3 regions of the Mesorhizobium sp. L-2-11 genome follow, and region 3 is predicted to be linked to each of the others. Evidence: predicted binding sites of a transcription regulator. Region 3 holds the regulator's gene; each other region holds the start of a gene.
What was found. Region 3 encodes PhoB, which activates phosphate uptake and scavenging genes when phosphate is short. Its sites were predicted from a motif close to TGTCATNNANCTGTCAT; they were not measured.
Positions count from the first base shown of each region.

Region 1 (6,213 bases), 1.4 Mb from region 3:
ATATCGCTGTTGAGCTTGTCACGTTCGGCCAGCATTTCATCGAGCTCATGCTTGCCGAGCACCGAGCGCAACGTGGTCTGTGCCAGCTGGTTGGTGGCGGTCATGAAGTCCTCGACCTGGATCACCGCCCGCTCGGCGTCGACGATACGAAAATACAGCACCGCGTTGACCTTCACCGAGACGTTGTCGCGCGAGATCACGTCCTGCGGCGGCACGTCCTGGACCACCACTCGCAGGTCGACCTTCACCATCTGCTGCACGAAGGGGATGAGGATGATCAGGCCGGGCCCCTTGACCCCGGTGAAGCGGCCGAGCGTGAAGACCACGCCGCGCTGATATTCCCTCAGGATGCGAATGGCAGCCGACAGGAACATGACCACGACGAGCGCTGCTACCAGATAGGCCACATAACCGATGATCATTGCCTTGCTCCATCGCTTCGCACAGTGCGGCGCCGTATCGTCAGCACCAGACCCCTGACATCAGCCACCTCGACGTTGTCGCCCACTGCAATGGGTTCGTCGGCTTTCGCCCGCCAGCGCTCACCCCGGGCCAGCACGTGGCCCTCGCTGCCCTCCCAGTCGAGGACCTTGGCCGGCAGCCCTTGCATGGCCTGTGCGCCAACACGCGGAACGTTCTTGCGAGCGGCCCACAGATAGCTGCCGGTCAGCAGCGCCAGGCCGAGCGTCAGGATGGCGGCGGTGCCGATGACGGCCCACGACAATTCGAAGCCGGGACCTTCGATCCTGAGCAGCATGGCAGCGCCCAGCAGAAACGCAGCCACGCCTCCTAGCCCAAGCACCACTGTGGGATTAAAGACCTCGACGACGAGGAAGATGATGCCAAGCAGCATCAAGGCAAGGCCGGCATAGCTGATCGGCAGAAGATTGAGCGCATAGAGCCCGAGCAGCAGACAGATCGTGCCGATCACGCCTGGCGCGACAGCGCCCGGGCTGGTGAACTCGAAGACGAGGCCATAAACGCCGATCAGCATCAGGATGACGGCGATGTTCGGGTCGGTGATGACGGCGAGAAGCCGGATGAGCCAGCCAGGCTCGAGCGTTTCAACCGGCAGCCCTTTGGTCGCCAGCACCTTTTTCCTGCCGGCGATCTCGACCGTCCGGCCGTCGGCCAGCTGAAGCAGTTCGGTCGTGTCGCGGGCGACGAAGTCGATGACATTTTCCTGCAGCGCCGCGCTGGCCGACAGGCTGGCCGCCTCGCGCACCGCCTTTTCACCCCAATCGGCATTGCGCCCGCGCAGTTCGGCCAGGCTGCGGATCAAGGCAACCGCGTCGTTCGTCGCCTTGGCGATCATCGCATTGCCCGCCGGTGGATTCTTCGGGTCCTTGCCGGCTTCCGGGCCATTGTTCTTGTCGTCGCCGGGAAAGGATGGCAGCGGCCCGCCCATCTCGATCGGCGTTGCCGCGCCCAGATTGGTGCCGGGCGCCATCGCCGCCACATGGGTTGCGTAGAGGATGTAGGTTCCGGCGCTCGCTGCATGCCCGCCGGCGGGCGCGACATAGCCGATGACGGGAACCGGCGAGGCGAGGATGTCGGCGATGATCTCGCGCATGCTGGTGACCAACCCGCCGGGCGTGTTCATCTGAAGGATGAAAACCTCGGCGTTCCGTTCTGCGGCCACCGCCAGCGCTTCCTCGAACTGCATGGCGCTCGCCGGACCGATGGCGCCGTCTATCTCGATGCGCAGCGCAGTCCTCTCCTGGCCGTTCGCCTCTCCGGTTGCGGAAGAGGAACAAACAGCCACAGCGGCTACAAAGGCCGCGGCAAGCAGGGCTACACGCGCGAGTTTCACGCTCAAAGCTCCCTATCAGGGATATGGGCTCGATTTTGCCGAAATCCATGCTGCGTCGCGGCGGTGAAGCTGATCCAGGGCAACCGGGCGTTGAAGCTGTCGATCTCCCCCCGCAAGGGCTCCGCAAGGGAGATCGGCAGCTTCAACCCTGTGCCTAACCCGGTTGGCAGGAAACGGGTGGTTTGCGTGCGCTGCTTCACCCATCTGATTGCAGAAGCCGATGAAGCCAGAGGAGGCAGAGCCATGACCATGCACACGGTTCCAGCAGCAGCGGTCCGATCGGCGGAAGCGCGCGTCGCCGGATATGATTGGCAGGCACTGGCCGAGGAGATGAGCTTCTATGGCTGCGCGGTGATGGAAAAGCTGCTGACACCGCAAGAATGCCGGGAGATCGCCGGGATCTACCCCGACGAAAGCCATTTCCGCAGCCATGTTCACATGGCGCGGCACGGCTTCGGCAAGGGCGAGTACCGCTACTTCCGCTATCCCTTGCCAGAACTGATCGGCGGCTTGCGCACCGCGCTCTATCCGCGCCTGGCAGCCGTCGCCAACGACTGGAACGAGCGCATGGGCATCGCGCAGCGCTACCCGGACGAACACGCCGCGTTCCTCAAGCAATGCCACGACCAGGGCCAGACGCGGCCGACGCCGCTCCTGCTGCAATACGGTGCCGGCGACTTCAACTGCCTGCATCAGGATCTCTACGGCGATTTTGCCTTCCCGCTGCAGGTGGCAATCCTGCTGTCCGAACCGGATAAGGATTTCACCGGCGGCGAGTTCGTGCTGACCGAACAGCGCCCGCGCATGCAGAGCCGCGCCGAGGTGGTGCCGCTGCGCCAGGGCGACGCGGTCGCCTTCGCGGTCCACAATCGTCCGGTGCAGGGCAGCAAAGGCAGCTACCGCGTCAATCTCAGGCACGGCGTCAGCCGGATTCGCTCCGGCCTGCGCCACACTGTCGGCATCATCTTCCACGACGCGAAGTGAAGGTGTTGTAGACTTCCTTCTCTCTTCTCCCCTTCTTGTGGGAGAAGGTGGATTGGCGCGCAGCGCCAAGACGGAAGAGGGGTGTTGGACGGAGCGCGGTTGGTGCCAAGCTGGAACACCCCTCATCCGTCGCCTTCGGCGACACCTTCTCCCACAAGGAGAGAAGGGTGAGCCGCGCGAGGCGCAACGTTGGAGTCTAGTGCATCGGAGCCCCAATTATTAGAGTCCGAGGGACCGGCGGGACAAGCGATCGCAAAAATCCGAATAAAAACTTTCACCCACAAAGATCTTTGTCATCCAATCGTTAACCAAGGTTCATACGGTGAGCGGTGTTGTTCTCTGCCGGCGTTCCTTCGCCGGGCGGATGACTGTTGATATCTGCCAAGACTGAAAAGTAGCTATTTGTTCGCGCGTCGGGGGTCGCCATGATGTTTCCAGCAAGCTTTCCGTCACTACGGCGCAAATCGGCGAAGATAAGCGGCGCCATCACGCTTGCTGTTGGCTTGATGATCGGGGCCGGTGCACAGGCCGAGCCGATCCGCGGCGCCGGATCGACACTGGCCGCCCCGATCATCGGCAAATGGGCAACGGCCTACGAGAGCACCCGCGCCGACGGCGGCGACTATGTCTCGCCCGATTGGCAGGTCGACTATGAAATTGTCGGCTCGCTCGCCGGCGTCCTGCGTCTCGATCAGCCGGACATCGACTTTGCCGTGACGGATGCGCCGATCAATGGCGCCGAACTCAAGAAGGCCGGCCGCCAGCAGTTTCCGATCGTGATGGGCGCCATCGCCGTCGTCGTCAATCTCGACGGCGTTGGCCCGGGAAGCCTTCGCCTGACCGGGCCGCTGCTGGCCGACATCTATCTGGGCAAGATCCAGTCATGGTCCGATCCTGCGATCAAGGCGGTGAATCCGGACCTGACGCTGCCCGATCTCAGGATCAGCGTCGTTCACCGCAAGGATGGTTCCGGCTCGACCTTTGTCTTCACCGAGTATCTGTCGGCCGTCAGCGGGGAGTGGAAGGCCAAGTACGGCGCCAATACACTGATCTCGTGGCCGCCCGGCACTGACGCCGAAGGCACGCAGAACCTCATCCAAGCCGTGCATGATACGAAAGGCGCGATCGCCTATGCCGAATCCGGCCAGGCCCAGCGCGCCAGCCTTGCCTACGCGCTGATCGAGAACAGGTCCGGCAAGTTCGTCAAGCCGGGGCCGGAGGGCGTGCAGGCTGCAGCGACATCCATCGACTGGGCGAAAACGACCGACTTCTTCGCTTCGCTGACCGATCGAGACGGCGATGCCGCCTATCCGATCAGCACGGCGGTGTTCGCGGTCGTTCAGGTCTCGGGCCGTTCGGAACATCGCTATCGCCGCGTGCACGACCTCTTCCGGCTCGCCTTCGCGCACGGTGCTGATGACGCCGCTGCGCTCGGCTACGTGCCGCTGCCGAAGGCGCTCGTCGCCCGGATCGAGCAATATTGGGCAAGGCAGGAGCCCGTCGGAAACTGAGCGGAAGAACCAGGCTGCTGCTTCGCGCAGCACCTGAACTGAACGTCATATCGCGCCGTGATGGCGGCTTGTTGGGGACTGCGTGACATGGACATCGATATCTTCAAGGACATCCTCGTGCCGGTGATCGGCGGGTTGGGCATTTTCATGCTCGGCCTCGACTTCATGGCCAACGGCATCCAGGCGCTTTCGGTCAACCGGATGCGCGCCTTTCTCGCCAAGGCCGCCGGAACGCCGATCAAGGGCGTGCTGGCAGGAACGCTGATCACCGGCGTCATCCAGTCGTCGACGGCGATGAGCGTCATGGTCGTCGGCCTGGTCAATGCCGGCGTCATCGCGCTTCGACCGGCGATCAGCGTGATCATGGGCGCCAATATCGGCACCACGCTCGGCAACGGGCTCATCGCCCTGCCGCTCGGTCCGCTCGGGCTGATCCTGGCCGGCGTGTTCTCGCTGATCTACTGCTTTGCCAAAAGTGAGAAGGTCAAGAACATAGCGCTTGCCGGCATGGGCTTCGCGCTGATCTTCTATGGGCTCAACCTGATGACTGGCGGCCTGCGCCCGCTGCGCAACCTGCCCGAAGTCATGGCCCTGCTGCAAACGCTGACGGCCGACTCTTACCTCAACCTGCTCAAATGCGTGTTCATCGCCGCCGGCGTGACCGCCATGATCCATTCGTCCTCGGCGACGATCGGCATTGTCATGGGCCTTGGTGCCGCCGGCATCCTCGACTGGACGACGGCCGTCGCCTTCTCGCTCGGCGCCGATCTCGGCACCACGATCACCTCGTGGATGGCTTCGCTCAATCTTTCGAAGAACGCCAAGCGCACCGCTTACGCGCACATCTCGTTCAACATCATCGGCGTGTGCATCACCATCCCGCTGTTCTTCGTCTCCATGCAGGTCCTGGAATGGGCCATGCAGTTCTTCGGCGGCGATCCCGCCATTCCGGTGATCGTCGACGGCAAGGAAACCTTTCCCCTGGTGCCAGTCGCGGTCGGCCTCTACTCGACCTTCTTCAACGTCTTCAACACGCTGTTGCTGTTTCCGTTTATCGGGGTGTTCGAGCGGGTCCTGTCGCGTGTCGGTCACACCGATGCCGAGGACACGGAAGATTTCTCGACGCCGCGATTCCTCGATCGCAAGCTGGCCGGCGATTTTGCCAAGGCCGTTCCCGCCGTCCAGCAGGAGACGGCCCGCCATCTGCAAGCCGGCGCCATGTTCCTCGACATCGCCCGCTCGTCGAAGAAGGCGCCGTCGGATCCGGGCGAGCACTATCTCGCAACCGATATCCTCAGCCGCGACATCCGCGCCTACACTGCCGAATTGATGAAGGAAGACCTGCCCTACGACCAGCTCGACCTGATCGCCAGCCTGATCGAGGAAGCCGACTTCACCGCCGCCCTGACGGAATCGATGCATCAGGTGGCGCGCCGCGTCAGGCGCGAGAAGTTCAGCAGTCCGGCGCAGGCCATCGTCGACGTCGCGCTGAGCAAGCTCGATGCCTCGCTGCGGCAGATCTTGCCGACTTACGGCATCTCCGACCCGAAGGTGCCGGCCGGACATGTCAATCTGCCGGAGGTCGAGGAACTGCGTGCCCGCACGCTGGCGCTCGGACCCAATGCAGGCGCGGCCGAACGCGGAACGATCCTGGCGTTGCTCGGGTCGATCGAGCGCGCGGAAATCCTGATCCATCGCATCGATGCCGAGCGCAAGTCGGTCAACCGGCAAAGCGTGCTCGCCCGGGCGTCGGCACGCAAGGAAACCAGGCCGCACGCGATGGGCGATCCCGGCCTCAGCCCGGTCCCGGCGGAGTAGCGGGGCGCCGATCTTCCTTCTCCCCTTGTGGGAGAAGGTGGCCTCGCCCACGGGTCTTGCCTCCGGCAAGCCCGAGGACAGGCCCCG
Region 1 covers NZ_AP023257.1:2,691,887-2,698,099, forward strand. The annotation lists gene JG739_RS12855 (slipin family protein) at 1-422, opposite strand, end outside; gene JG739_RS12860 (NfeD family protein) at 419-1,813, opposite strand; gene JG739_RS12865 (hypothetical protein) at 1,816-2,064, opposite strand; gene JG739_RS12870 (2OG-Fe(II) oxygenase) at 2,057-2,797, shown strand; gene pstS (phosphate ABC transporter substrate-binding protein PstS) at 3,223-4,308, shown strand; gene JG739_RS12880 (Na/Pi cotransporter family protein) at 4,396-6,126, shown strand.
Region 1: a site for PhoB is predicted at 3,089-3,105, ahead of pstS (phosphate ABC transporter substrate-binding protein PstS). Genes of this name have one in related genera too.

Region 2 (6,213 bases), 270 kb from region 3:
AGGAACATCGCCGAGACCAACGACGCCGAGCTGGTCAGGATGATGATCAACCGCTCGATCGAGCAAGTCTATCACAAGGAGCATTTTACCCCGGGCGCGACGCTCCTCGAAGCCCGAAACCTCTCCGGCAAGGGCTTCGAAAATGTCTCGATGACGGTCCGTGCCGGCGAAATCGTCGGGCTCTACGGCCTGATCGGTGCCGGGCGCAGCGAGTTCGTCACCACGCTCTACGGCCGTCATCGCAAATCGGCCGGCCAGATCCTCTGGGAGGGGAAGGAGGTTCAGGTCAACTCCGAGCATGACGCTATCAGGCTCGGCATGGCGCTGGCGCCGGAAAGCCGCCGCGACCAGGGCCTGTGCCTCAATTTGCCGGTCGGCCTCAATCTCAATCTGCCGATCTACAAGCGCATCTCCAGTAATCTGCTGATCTCCAGCGCACAGGAGAAGACCGAGGCGGATCGCCAGATCGCCAATCTCAGGATCAAGACGCCGACGCGCCACGCGCTCGCCTCCAGCCTGTCCGGCGGCAACCAGCAGAAGATCGTCATCGGCAAGTGGCTGGCGCACGGCGCCAAACTGTTCATCTTCGACGAGCCGACAGTTGGCGTCGATGTCGGCACCAAGGCCGAGATCTACCGCCTGTTCGGCGAACTGCTGTCCAAGGGCGCCGGCATCATCCTGATCTCGTCCTATCTGCCCGAGGTCTATGAACTGGCCGACACGCTGCATGTGTTCCGGCGCGGCAAGCTGGTGGCCACGCATGGTTTCCACACTGCCGACCATGAGGAGATCCTCACCCAGGCGCTGGCCGAGAAACAGGAAAAACCGGGAGGACAGATATGAGCACCGAGGCAATTGCTGCCGAAAAACCGAAGCGCAACTACAATGCCCTGTTCGGGCTGACGCTGCTGGCGCTGCTGGTGCTGTTGTGGGTCATCCTGTCGGTGGCGACGCCGAGCTTCGCCTCCGCCAACAACATCTCCAACCTGTTGCGGCAAGGTTCGATGATCGCCATCCTGGCGGTCGGCCAGACCTTCGTCATCATCACCGGCGGCATCGACCTTTCCGTCGGCGCCGTGGTCGGCTTTGCCACCGTCATCGCAGCGATGCTGATCAATGCCGGCGTGCCGGTCTTCCTCGCCATCCTGATCACCTTGCTGGTCGGCGTCGCCATCGGCCTGTTCCACGGCTTCGGCATCGTAAAAATGGGCCTGCCGCCATTCATCATCACGCTGGCGACACTGACCTCGCTGCGCGGCATCGGCCTTCTGATGACCAACGGCAACTCGATCTCGATCAACAACGACGCCTTCCAGCTGTTTTCGCGCAGCTCGTTCCTCGGCGTCCCCAATCTGTTCTGGATGGTGATCCTGGTTGGCATCCCCGCCTACATCTTCCTGCATCACAGCCGCTGGGGCCGGTATCTGTTCTCGGTCGGCTCCAACGCCGAGGCATCGCGACTGTCCGGCGTCAACGTCCAGCGCACCATCTACATGGCCTATACGCTGTCGGGCCTCTGTGCGGCTTTTGGCGGCGTGCTGCTTGCCTCACGCATCGGCATCGGCAATCCGACACAGGCCGAGGGCTGGGAGTTGCAGGCGATCGCCTCGTCGGTGATCGGCGGCACCTCGCTGTTCGGCGCCGTCGGCTCGGTGCACGGACCGCTGCTCGGCGCCTTCATCCTCGCCACCATCAACAACGGCGCCAATCTCTTGAACGTCAATGCCTTCTGGCAGCGCATCATTACCGGCGTGCTGATCATCGTCATCGTCTATTTCGACGGCCTGCGCCGCCGCGGCAAATAGACCATCTTAACAACCGCCGGCCCGGCGATCGGGCCGGCGGCGCCATCAACCGACTGGATCAAAGCATGAAAGCCGTCATCTGCCGTTCGCCCGGCGATCTTGTTGTGGAAGACCGCAAGGCGCCGAGCACACCACCGCCGGGCTGGGCGCTGGTCGCGGTCAGTCATGTCGGCATCTGCGGCACCGACTATCACATCTTCGAGGGCAAGCATCCGTTTCTCGCCTATCCGCGCATCATGGGCCATGAAGCGTCGGGAACCGTGATCGAGGCCGGCGAAGGCGTCGATCTGGCGGTGGGCGAGCCGGTGATCATCAACCCCTACCTCGCTTGCGGCGAATGCATCGCCTGCCGTCAAGGCAAGCCGAATTGCTGCGTCAGGATCGAAGTGCTCGGCGTCCACCGCGACGGCGCCATGTGCGAACGGGTCCTGGTGCCGGCGCAAAATCTTTATCCGGCCAACGGCCTGTCGCTGGCCGACGCCGCCGCCGTCGAATTTTTGGCGATCGGGGCGCATGCCGTGCGACGCTCGCCAACAGATCCCGGCGCGCGCACGCTGGTCATCGGCGCCGGGCCGATCGGCCTCGGCACGGCGCTGTTTGCCCGAATCGCCGGTCTCGACGTGACGCTGCTCGACATGAGCGCCGAGAGGCTAGGCTTCGCCGCAAGCGAACTCGGCTTCGCCATCCTCGACGGTTCGCGGCAGTCTGCGACCGATCTGGTGCGGGAGGCGACCAACGGCGAAGGTTTTGACGTGATTTTCGATGCCACCGGCAACACCCAGTCGGTCCAGTCAGCCTTCGCCCATGTCGCGCATGGCGGGACGCTGGTCCTGGTCAGCGTCGTCAAGGACGACATCGCCTTTTCCGATCCCGAATTCCACAAGCGTGAAATGACGCTGATCGGCAGCCGCAACGCGCTGCGCGCCGACTTCGACCATGTCGCCGCCTCGATCCGCGATGGTGCTGTGCCGCTGGCAAAGCTCGTCACCCATCGCACGACGCTTGGCGGCACGCCGCGCGACCTCGCCCGCTGGGCGCATGAGAAATCCGGCCTGATCAAAGCTGTCATCCAGGTCGGATAGGATGCCGGTTCTGACACGAAAATTCGGCGGTCGATAGGTGCGAACTTTGGCTTCGTCATCCTATGGCGAAGCAAGGAGCGAAGCGACGCGGCGCAGACCATAGTATCCATGCCGTGACCTTGAAGTATCGCGACGGTGCAGAATTCTGCTTCGCTTCACTCATCAACCAATGTTACGGCATGGATCCTTGGGTCTCCGCGACGGAGCTGCGCTCCTGCTTCGCCCAAGGATGACGACGTCAGAAAGCTACTCTTTTGCCGATAGTCTGAGCTCGACGCGCTCGGCCGGGAACCGCGTTTCGGCAAACTGGATCGGCTGGCCGTCCGGCGTGACATTGACGGCGACCGTGACCAGCACGATGGCACCGGGCTGCAGATCGAGATCGGCCAGGTCGGCGGCGTCCGCGTGGCGGGCCGACAGCACCGTCGATTGCCTGAGATAGTCACCGATGCCGAAACGCTGGAACGAGGCGGTCACCGATCCGGTTTCGGCCATGGCGGCATCGATGCCGGCGAAGCGGCCCGCATCGAACCAGCCGGTGGCACGCGAGACCGGCTGCCCATCGGCTTCGCCGCGTGTCTCAAGGCGTATGACATTCGAACCTTTGGCAAGACCTAGGCCTTCGGCGACGCGCCGGCTGGCCGGCTCGACCGCCGATTCGAGTAGCACGCTGCGGCGCTCCGACGCTTGCCCTTGCAAGCCCTCCGAAAACCGGGTGCGGGCGCCGATCGGATAGGACAGCCGCTTGCGCGACAGCACAAAAGTGCCGCGCCCCTGTTCGGCCCTGAGCACGCCATCCTGCACCAGTGCGGCGATGGCGCTGCGCACCGTATGGCGGTTGACGCCATAGCGCTCGGCTAATACAACTTCCGGTGGCATTGCAGCATTCTCGGCGAAGTCGCCGACGGCGATCGAATGCAGGATCTGGTCGGCGATCTGCCGCCACAGCGAGACGCCGCTGCGCCGCTCCAGGCTGTTGGCCATCTGCTGACCGATCATCTCTTTGCCCCGATCTTTTCGCCGCTGTCATCCATCCGTCATGGACAGGCCTTAGAAAATAGATATAATTTGTATAATTGTCTATATCAATAGACAAATTTTCGATGCAAGGGAATGTTAACCATGCGAGGACAGGAAGCGCGCGATCAGCAGCTTGAGCGCAAGGCGGTCATGGCGACGCTGGCGCAATCGACCGGCGACGATATCGTCCGCCTCTGGAACCAAGCCGGCCTGCCTTCGGAAGCAGAACTCCTGCGCGGTCCCGAAACCGGCCTGGTCACCGTGCGTGGCCGCATCGGCGGCGGCGGCGCGCCATTCAACGTCGGCGAGGCGACGATCACCCGCGCGACGGTGCGGCTTGCCTCGGGAGAAGTCGGCCATTGCTACGCGCTGGGCCGTGACAAGCAGAAAGCAAAACTGGCGGCGATCGCCGACGCGCTCTGGCAGGATCCCACCCGCCGCAACGAGGTCGAGACCAAACTCATTGCGCCGCTGCAAGCCGCACTGGCCAGCGCACGCGAGCGGCGGCGAGCCGAGACGGCGGCAACGAAGGTCGATTTCTTCACCATGGTGCGCGGAGAAGACTGATGGACATCGCAACCCAGGCGATCGAGGGCGGCTTTGTCGATCCGGTGTTCAACGCCCAGACGGTGTTCCGCGCCGTGATGGACGCAATGGCGCGGCCGGGCACCTTAAAACCTCTGCCGGTGTTTGCCCGCCCGCCGGCGCCGCTGTCGGCCACCGCCGGTGCCATCGCGCTGGCGCTGTGCGACAACGACACGCCGCTCTGGCTCGACCTCGTTTTGCAGGCCCCGGCAGCGATAAAATCCTGGCTTGGTTTCCACACCGGCGCGCCACTGGCCAACACGCCGGCCGACGCGCATTTCGCGCTGATCGCCACGCCGGCCGAGATGATGGCGCTCGACGGCTTTTCGCAAGGCACCCAGGACTATCCCGACCGCTCGACGACGCTGATCCTGCAGGTGAGCGATCTCGTCTCAGGCGCCCCGCTGCTGCTCGAAGGTCCCGGCATCGAAACAACCGCAACAATCGCGCCGGCGCAGATGCCGCGCCACTTCGTTGAACAATGGAAGCAGAACAATCAGCGTTTTCCCCGTGGTGTCGACATCATCCTCGCCACCCCGGACGGCGTTGCCTGCCTGCCGCGCACGACGCGCATCAAGACGATGGAGGCGTGATATGTATGTCGCGGTAAAAGGCGGCGAGGCGGCCATTGCCAACGCCCATGCCCTGCTCGCCGACCGCCGCCGCGGCGACCGTTCGGTGCCGGCGCTTCGCCTCGACCAGATCGTCGAGCAGCTGGCGCTCGGCGTCGACCGGGTGATGAGCGAAGGTTCGCTCTACGACCGCGAATTGGCGGCGCTGGCGATCGTTCAGGCGCGCGGCGACATGATCGAGGCGATCTTCCTGGTCCGCGCCTATCGCACCACGCTGCCGCGCTTCGGCTACACCAGGGCGATCGACACCGGCGCGATGCTGGTCGAGCGGCGCGTGTCGGCGACCTACAAGGATCTGCCCGGCGGCCAGCTGCTCGGCCCGACCTTCGACTACACGCATAGGTTGCTCGACCCCGAGCTTGCCGCCGGCGGCGAGGTCGCCGAGCCACAGCAGCGCGCCAGCGAGGCGGAAGCCATGCCGCGCGTCTCCGCCATCCTCGCCCGCGAAGGCCTGATCGAACCCGATGGCGACATGCCGCAGGACCACGTCCCCGGCGACATCACCCGCGAGCCGCTGGAATTTCCGATGGCGCGCGACATCCGCCTGCAGGCGCTGTCACGCGGCGACGAGGGTTTTCTGCTGGCGCTCGGCTATTCCACCCAGCGCGGCTATGCCCGCAACCATCCGTTCGTCGGCGAGGTTCGCATCGGCGAGGTCGAGCTGGAACTCGACGTGCCGGAGCTGCCATTCGCCGTACCACTCGGTTCTGTGCGCGTCACCGAGTGCCAGATGGTCAACCAGTTCAAGGGCTCGGCCAAGGCGCCGCCGCAATTCACCCGCGGCTACGGCCTCGTCTTCGGCCAGAGCGAGCGCAAGGCGATGGCCATGGCGCTGTGCGACCGCGCGCTTCGTGCAACCGAATTCGGCGAAGATGTCGTCGCCGCAGCCCAGGACGAAGAATTCGTCATCTCGCATTCCGACAATGTCCAGGCGACCGGCTTCGTCGAGCACCTGAAGCTGCCGCACTATGTCGACTTCCAGGCCGAGCTCGATCTGGTGCGTCGCATGCGCGCCGAGCACGACGCCCGCGAACACGCAAGCAAGGCCGAAGAAAAAAGGGAGGCAGCGGAATGAGCGCGCAACCGACC
Region 2 covers NZ_AP023257.1:1,513,930-1,520,142, reverse strand. The annotation lists gene JG739_RS07335 (sugar ABC transporter ATP-binding protein) at 1-843, shown strand, start outside; gene JG739_RS07330 (ABC transporter permease) at 840-1,805, shown strand; gene JG739_RS07325 (zinc-binding alcohol dehydrogenase family protein) at 1,871-2,887, shown strand; gene phnF (phosphonate metabolism transcriptional regulator PhnF) at 3,134-3,886, opposite strand; gene phnG (phosphonate C-P lyase system protein PhnG) at 4,010-4,474, shown strand; gene phnH (phosphonate C-P lyase system protein PhnH) at 4,474-5,085, shown strand; gene JG739_RS07305 (carbon-phosphorus lyase complex subunit PhnI) at 5,087-6,199, shown strand; gene JG739_RS07300 (alpha-D-ribose 1-methylphosphonate 5-phosphate C-P-lyase PhnJ) at 6,196-6,213, shown strand, end outside.
Region 2: a site for PhoB is predicted at 3,912-3,928, ahead of phnF (phosphonate metabolism transcriptional regulator PhnF). Genes of this name have one in related genera too.

Region 3 (6,213 bases):
GTTGGCCGGTTTGTTCCTTGTGCTGCTCCTGTCGACGATCGTCACGCAGGCGATTCCTGCGCTGCGGCAGAACTATGTGACGCTGCCGATCGATCTTTCGGCGGCCAAGGTCGACCCGGCGAAACTCGATGAGGTGAATTACGACGCCATCGCTCAGGAAGCGCTTACGGCAAAATTTCCTAATGTGACGAGCCGCCAGGACAAGCGCCTGCTGCGCGGGCTGATTTCCACCGGCACAGGCGTGTTCCTGCGCAAGGATATTGCGGCTGATCCGGGGATGCTCGGAGGAACGGTGGACTATGCGGTTCCACTTGACGATTTTGCCGACCTCTACCTCAAGGGTTTGCTTGCCGACGTCGGTTCAGACGAAGCGATTTCGACAAGCGTCACGCCTTCGCAAACCAGCGGCGACATCGATCTGACCTTCGGCGACGATGCCATGCTGGCGCTGGCGCGCGGCCATGGTGCGACCGAGGGGGAAAACGGCATGCTCACGCTGACAAGCGGCGCGTCGTCGCTGCTGGTCGCGTTCAATGGCGGCACGGTCAAGCTGACCGCGCTGTCGCCTGCGGCCAACGGTACAGTGATCGCAAAGGGCACGGTGATCGAGGCGCTGGACAGCACGGCGCCCGCCGCGAGCGGCCAGGCATTCCTGCGCGTCATCGAGACGCCGGAAGCATCGCGAAAGATTTCGGACAAGGTGATTGTCTGGCTCGACATGCTGAAGAGCGCCGGCCTGATCGAAAGCCGGTTCAACTCGATCTTCTTCTTCACCGGCGCAAGCCGCGAGCCGGAACTGGCCGGTGTCTGGGGCGCGGTCGTCGGATCGTTCCTGACCATGATCGTAACGCTGGCCATCGCCTTCCCGATCGGCGTTTCAGCGGCGATTTATCTTGAGGAATTTGCGCCCAGGAACCGGCTGACGACGATGATCGAAGTGAATATCAACAATCTGGCGGCGGTGCCTTCGATCGTCTTCGGCCTGCTTGGGCTTGCCGTATTCCTGAATTTCTTCGGCATGCCGCGCTCAGCCCCGGTGGTCGGCGGCATGGTGCTGGCGCTGATGACCCTGCCGATCATCATTATCGCCTCGCGCGCTTCGCTGCGCGCCGTGCCGCCGTCGATCCGCGAGGCGGCGCTCGGCATCGGAGCGTCCAAGGTCCAGACGGTATTCCATCACGTCTTGCCGCTGGCGATGCCGGGCATCATGACCGGCACCATCCTCGGAATGGCGCATGCGCTGGGCGAAACCGCGCCGTTGCTGATGATCGGCATGGTCGCCTTCATCGTCGACATTCCCGGCGGCTTCACCGATCCCGCGACGATCCTGCCGGTGCAGATATTCATGTGGGCGGATTTCCCGGAAGCCGGGTTCCAGCAGAAGACTTCGGCGGCGATTTTGATTTTGCTGGTGTTTTTGGTCATCATGAATGCCATCGCGGTGATACTGCGCAGGCGCTTCGAGCGGCGCTGGTAAGGAGTAGAGGATATGAACTTCATGACGGAAGCCGGCGTCGAGCAGAAACTGAGCAGCGCAACCAACGCCCCTTCGATCAAGATGAAGGGCGAAAAGGTCTCTGTTCACTACGGCGAGAAGCGAGCCCTGTTCGACGTCGATCTCGATGTCCGCGAGCATCAGGTGACGGCGTTGATCGGGCCATCGGGCTGTGGCAAGTCGACGTTCCTGCGGTGCCTGAACCGAATGAACGACACGATCGATATCGCACGGGTGAGCGGCAAAATCACGCTCGACGGCGAGGATGTCTACGACCCGAAGATCGATGTCGTCGAGCTGCGGGCCCGCGTCGGCATGGTATTCCAGAAGCCGAACCCGTTTCCGAAGTCGATCTATGAAAACGTCGCCTACGGTCCGCGCATTCACGGCCTGGCCAGGAGCAAGGCCGAGTTGGACGGCATTGTCGAATCGAGCCTCAAGAAGGCCGGCCTGTTCAACGAGGTCAAGGATCGCCTGCTCGAGTCGGGTACCGGTCTGTCCGGCGGACAGCAGCAGCGCTTGTGCATCGCCCGCGCCATCGCCGTGTCGCCGGAAGTGATCCTGATGGACGAGCCCTGTTCGGCGCTCGATCCGATAGCCACCGCCCGCGTCGAGGAACTGATCGATGAACTTCGCGAGAACTACACGATCGTCATCGTCACCCATTCGATGCAGCAGGCGGCGCGCGTGTCGCAACGCACGGCGATGTTCCATCTCGGCTATCTGGTCGAGGAGGGCGCGACCGACAAGATGTTCACCAACCCCGACGACAAGCGCACCCAGGACTACATCACCGGCCGGTTCGGCTGAGCGGGTCCGGCGAATTTCGAACACGAGGACAGCACCATGGGTGAACACACCGTCGCTTCTTTCGACGAGGAACTGGAGCATATCGACCGCCTGATCCGCGACATGGACGAGCTCGCCGCCGCAATGGTCGCAGCTTCGATCCGCGCGCTGCTCGCGTCGGACAATGCGATGGCGCAGCGCGTCGTCTCGGACGACGCCATCATGGATGCGCGGCAGCGCGAGCTCGACGACAGCGCCATCACGCTTATCGCCAAGCGGCAGCCGATGGCGCAGGATCTGCGCGCCGTGGTTGGCGCAATCCGCATGGCCGGCGATCTCGAGCGCATCGGCGATCTGGCCAAGAATATAGCCAAGCGGGTCAGCGCAGTCGGGCAGAGCGCGACGCCGCGGAATCTGTCGCACGGTATCGACGCGATGGCGGATCTGGTTCTTGTGCAGCTCCGCGGCGTGGTCGAGCACTATGTGGCGCGCGATGCCGGCGCGTTGAAGGAACTGCGCGCCGACGACCAGAAGATCGACGTGAAATACACGGCGGTTTTCCGCGAGCTCCTGACCTACATGATGGAGGATCCGCGCAACATCACCGCCTGCACGCACCTTCTGTTCTGCGCCAAGAATCTCGAGCGTATCGGCGATCATGTCACCAACATCGCCGAAAACGCCTACTTTGTCGTGACCGGGCAGCAATTGCCGGCGGATCGCCCGAAGCTCGACGAAACGACGATGTCGGCGCCGGCGACATGACAGGAGTGACCGGCCGATGATCGCGCCGCGCATCATGGTGGTGGAGGATGAAGAGCCGCTGGGCGTCCTCCTCCGTTACAATCTTGAATCCGAAGGCTATCAGGTCGAGGTGGTGACGCGCGGCGACGAGGCCGAAATCCGGCTGCAGGAAAACGTGCCCGATCTTTTGGTGCTCGACTGGATGGTGCCGGCGGTTTCCGGCATCGAGCTTTGCCGGCGCCTTCGGGTGCGTCCCGAAACCGAGCGGCTGCCGATCATCATGCTGACCGCGCGCGGCGAGGAGAGCGACCGGGTGCGCGGCCTTTCGACCGGAGCCGACGATTATCTGGTCAAGCCGTTCTCGACACCGGAATTCATGGCCAGGGTCAAGGCGCTGCTGCGCCGCGCCAAGCCGGAAGTGCTGTCCAGCGTGCTCAAGGTCGGCGACATCATGCTCGATCGCGAATCGCACAGGGTCTATCGCAAGAAGAGCGAGATCCGGCTCGGGCCGACCGAATTCCGGCTGCTCGAATTCATGATGCGGCATCCGGGCCGGGTTTTTTCGCGCAGTCAGTTGCTCGACAATGTCTGGGGCGAGACGATCTACATCGACGAGCGCACGGTGGACGTCCATGTCGGCCGGTTGCGCAAGGCGGTCAACAATGGTCGCATGCCCGACGTCATCCGCACCATCCGCGGCGCAGGCTATGCGATCAGGGAAGACTAGGTTCCTCGGCGCGGAAGTTCTGACAGGTCGGGCGTACTTGCGTTGGCGGATCGCAGGCCTTCGCGATTAGCTGAAACGCCCATCGCTTCGTCATCCTTGGGCCGAGCAAGCCCTGCTTCGCCCTGGGATGACGAAGTTGGGAGGATTTCGGCCAATCCCGAATGTCTGCGATGGTCCAAGGAACCAACGGTGGATACTCCGGTACTCTTTCGGGTCAATTCAAGCCACGTCTCTCCTGATCGTGCCGGACTTCCCTTGTGCGCCGGGCGCGAAAATCTCCTGGTCGACGAAGCTCAGCGCCCGCATGGCGCAGCCTTCGCGGATCAGCGGCAGCTCGTTGGGCTCGGTGTCGAAGGAAATCGAACCCGAATGCTGGCCGCCGGCGGTCTGAGCAATGGCCTCGCGCAGCGCCGGCTCGATCAGGTCGAAGGCGGCAGCGCTGGCGCCGACCATGGCCACCGGCGCCGGATCGATCAGCGCGAACAGGCTGCCGAGCCCGAAGCCGAGCGCTTCGCCGGCCTTGCGGTAGGCTTCGCGCTCCGGTCCGTCCGTCTCGCGCGCCCGGGCCGCCAGGGCCCGCATCTCGGCGTCGCTGATATCGGCGACCGGCTCGGCGTCCTCGCTCAATTGCCTTGCGTTGCGCCAGATGGCGTAATTGCCGGCATAAGCCTCGACGCAGCCGCGCCGCCCGCAGCGGCAAAGCGCGCCGCCCGGCCGATGGATCATGTGGCCGAATTCGCCGCCTGAGGAGTGGGTGCCGGTGAACAACTCGCCCTTCAGCACCAGCCCCATACCGATGCCGTGCGAGAGCAGGATGGCGATGAAATCGTCACGGTAGCGATCCGGGTGGCGCCAGCGCAGCGCTACGGCCATCATGTTGCAGTCGTTCTCCATGATGGCCGGGATGCCGAACTCGCGTTCCAGAATGTCGGCGAAGGCGATGTTCGTCTGCGGCGTGATCGGCGACCACAACATGGCGCGCGCATGGGAATCGGTGATGCCCTGGATCGCCAGCGCGATGCGGGCGACGCTTTGGACGTCGAGGTCGGGATCTTCGAGCCGGCGCCGGACGATGGCGATACATTCGCCGATCAGCGCGTCACGCGACATGGTCAGCGTGTCCAGCCGGCGTTGTTCCTCGGCGACCACTTTTCCGGCATAATCGATGACGGCGACCGACAGGAAATTCAGCGACAACACAACTGTCAACACCGCAGCGGCTTGCGGATTGAGGCTGAGGCCGACCTGCGGCCGGCCGCGTTTCAGCGAAACCGTCTCGCTCGCCTTGCTCTCGGCCAATATGCCTTCCTGGATCAGGTCGGAAGAGATCGCCGATATGGTCGAATGGCTGAGGCCGGTGATTGCGGCGATCTCGGTCCGCGACGGCTGGCCTGCGCGGCGCACCGCCGAAATCACCATCGCCCGGTTGCGCCGGCGCAAATCGTCATGACGGATTCCAACCGACATTTTTTGTTCCTCCTCATTGCCGCGGCCGCTCTTGAATCGGAAGCCGTCGGTAATGTCCGACAAATACTGGCAGAAGCAGAAGGGGCTGTCATTGTTTATTCCGAGCCTCGAAAAAAAGCCAACAGGACATCAAGACCCATCAGAATCGGTGTTGACAGTGCTTCGGCGTTGGACCAGTATTTTTTCGAGGCTCGAAAAAATACGAGCCTTTGTGCCGGCCTTCGGGCCAGTTGGTCGCGCCGCACGCGGCGCAGGGAGGATTATCATGAAGAGATTCGCAGCCGCCATTCTGGCGGGAGTCGCCATGTCGTTGACGCTCGCGTCGGCCGCGCAGGCCAAGGACAAGGTCATTGGCGTTTCGTGGTCGAACTTCCAGGAAGAGCGTTGGAAGACCGACGAAGCCGCCATGAAGGCGGCGATCGAGGCCGCCGGCGACAAATATATTTCGGCTGACGCACAGTCCAATCCCGGCAAGCAGCTGACCGATGTCGAGAGCCTGATCTCGCAGGGCGCCAACGCGCTGATCATCCTTGCGCAGGATGCCTCGGCCATCGGTCCGGCGGTGCAGAAGGCGCTGGACGAAGGCATTCCGGTCGTCGGCTATGATCGGCTGATCGAGAACAAGGACGTTTTCTATCTGACCTTCGACAACCAGGAAGTCGGCCGCATGCAGGCCCGCGAAGTGTTCAAGATGGCGCCGGAAGGCAATTACGTCTTCATCAAGGGCTCGGGCGCCGACCCGAATGCCGATTTCCTGTTCGCTGGCTCCATGGAAGTGCTCAAGGATGCCATCGACAGCGGCAAGATCAAGAATGTCGGCGAGGCTTATACGGACGGCTGGCTTCCTGCCAACGCCCAGAAAAACATGGAACAGTTCCTGACCGCCAACGACAACAAGGTCGATGCGGTGGTTGCCGCCAATGACGGCACCGCCGGTGGCGTCGTCGCGGCGCTCACGGCGCAAGGCCTGGCCGGATCCGTCCCGGTTTCG
Region 3 covers NZ_AP023257.1:1,247,846-1,254,058, forward strand. The annotation lists gene pstA (phosphate ABC transporter permease PstA) at 1-1,477, shown strand, start outside; gene pstB (phosphate ABC transporter ATP-binding protein PstB) at 1,490-2,305, shown strand; gene phoU (phosphate signaling complex protein PhoU) at 2,342-3,049, shown strand; gene phoB (phosphate regulon transcriptional regulator PhoB) at 3,066-3,755, shown strand; gene JG739_RS06020 (ROK family protein) at 3,975-5,222, opposite strand; gene xylF (D-xylose ABC transporter substrate-binding protein) at 5,488-6,213, shown strand, end outside.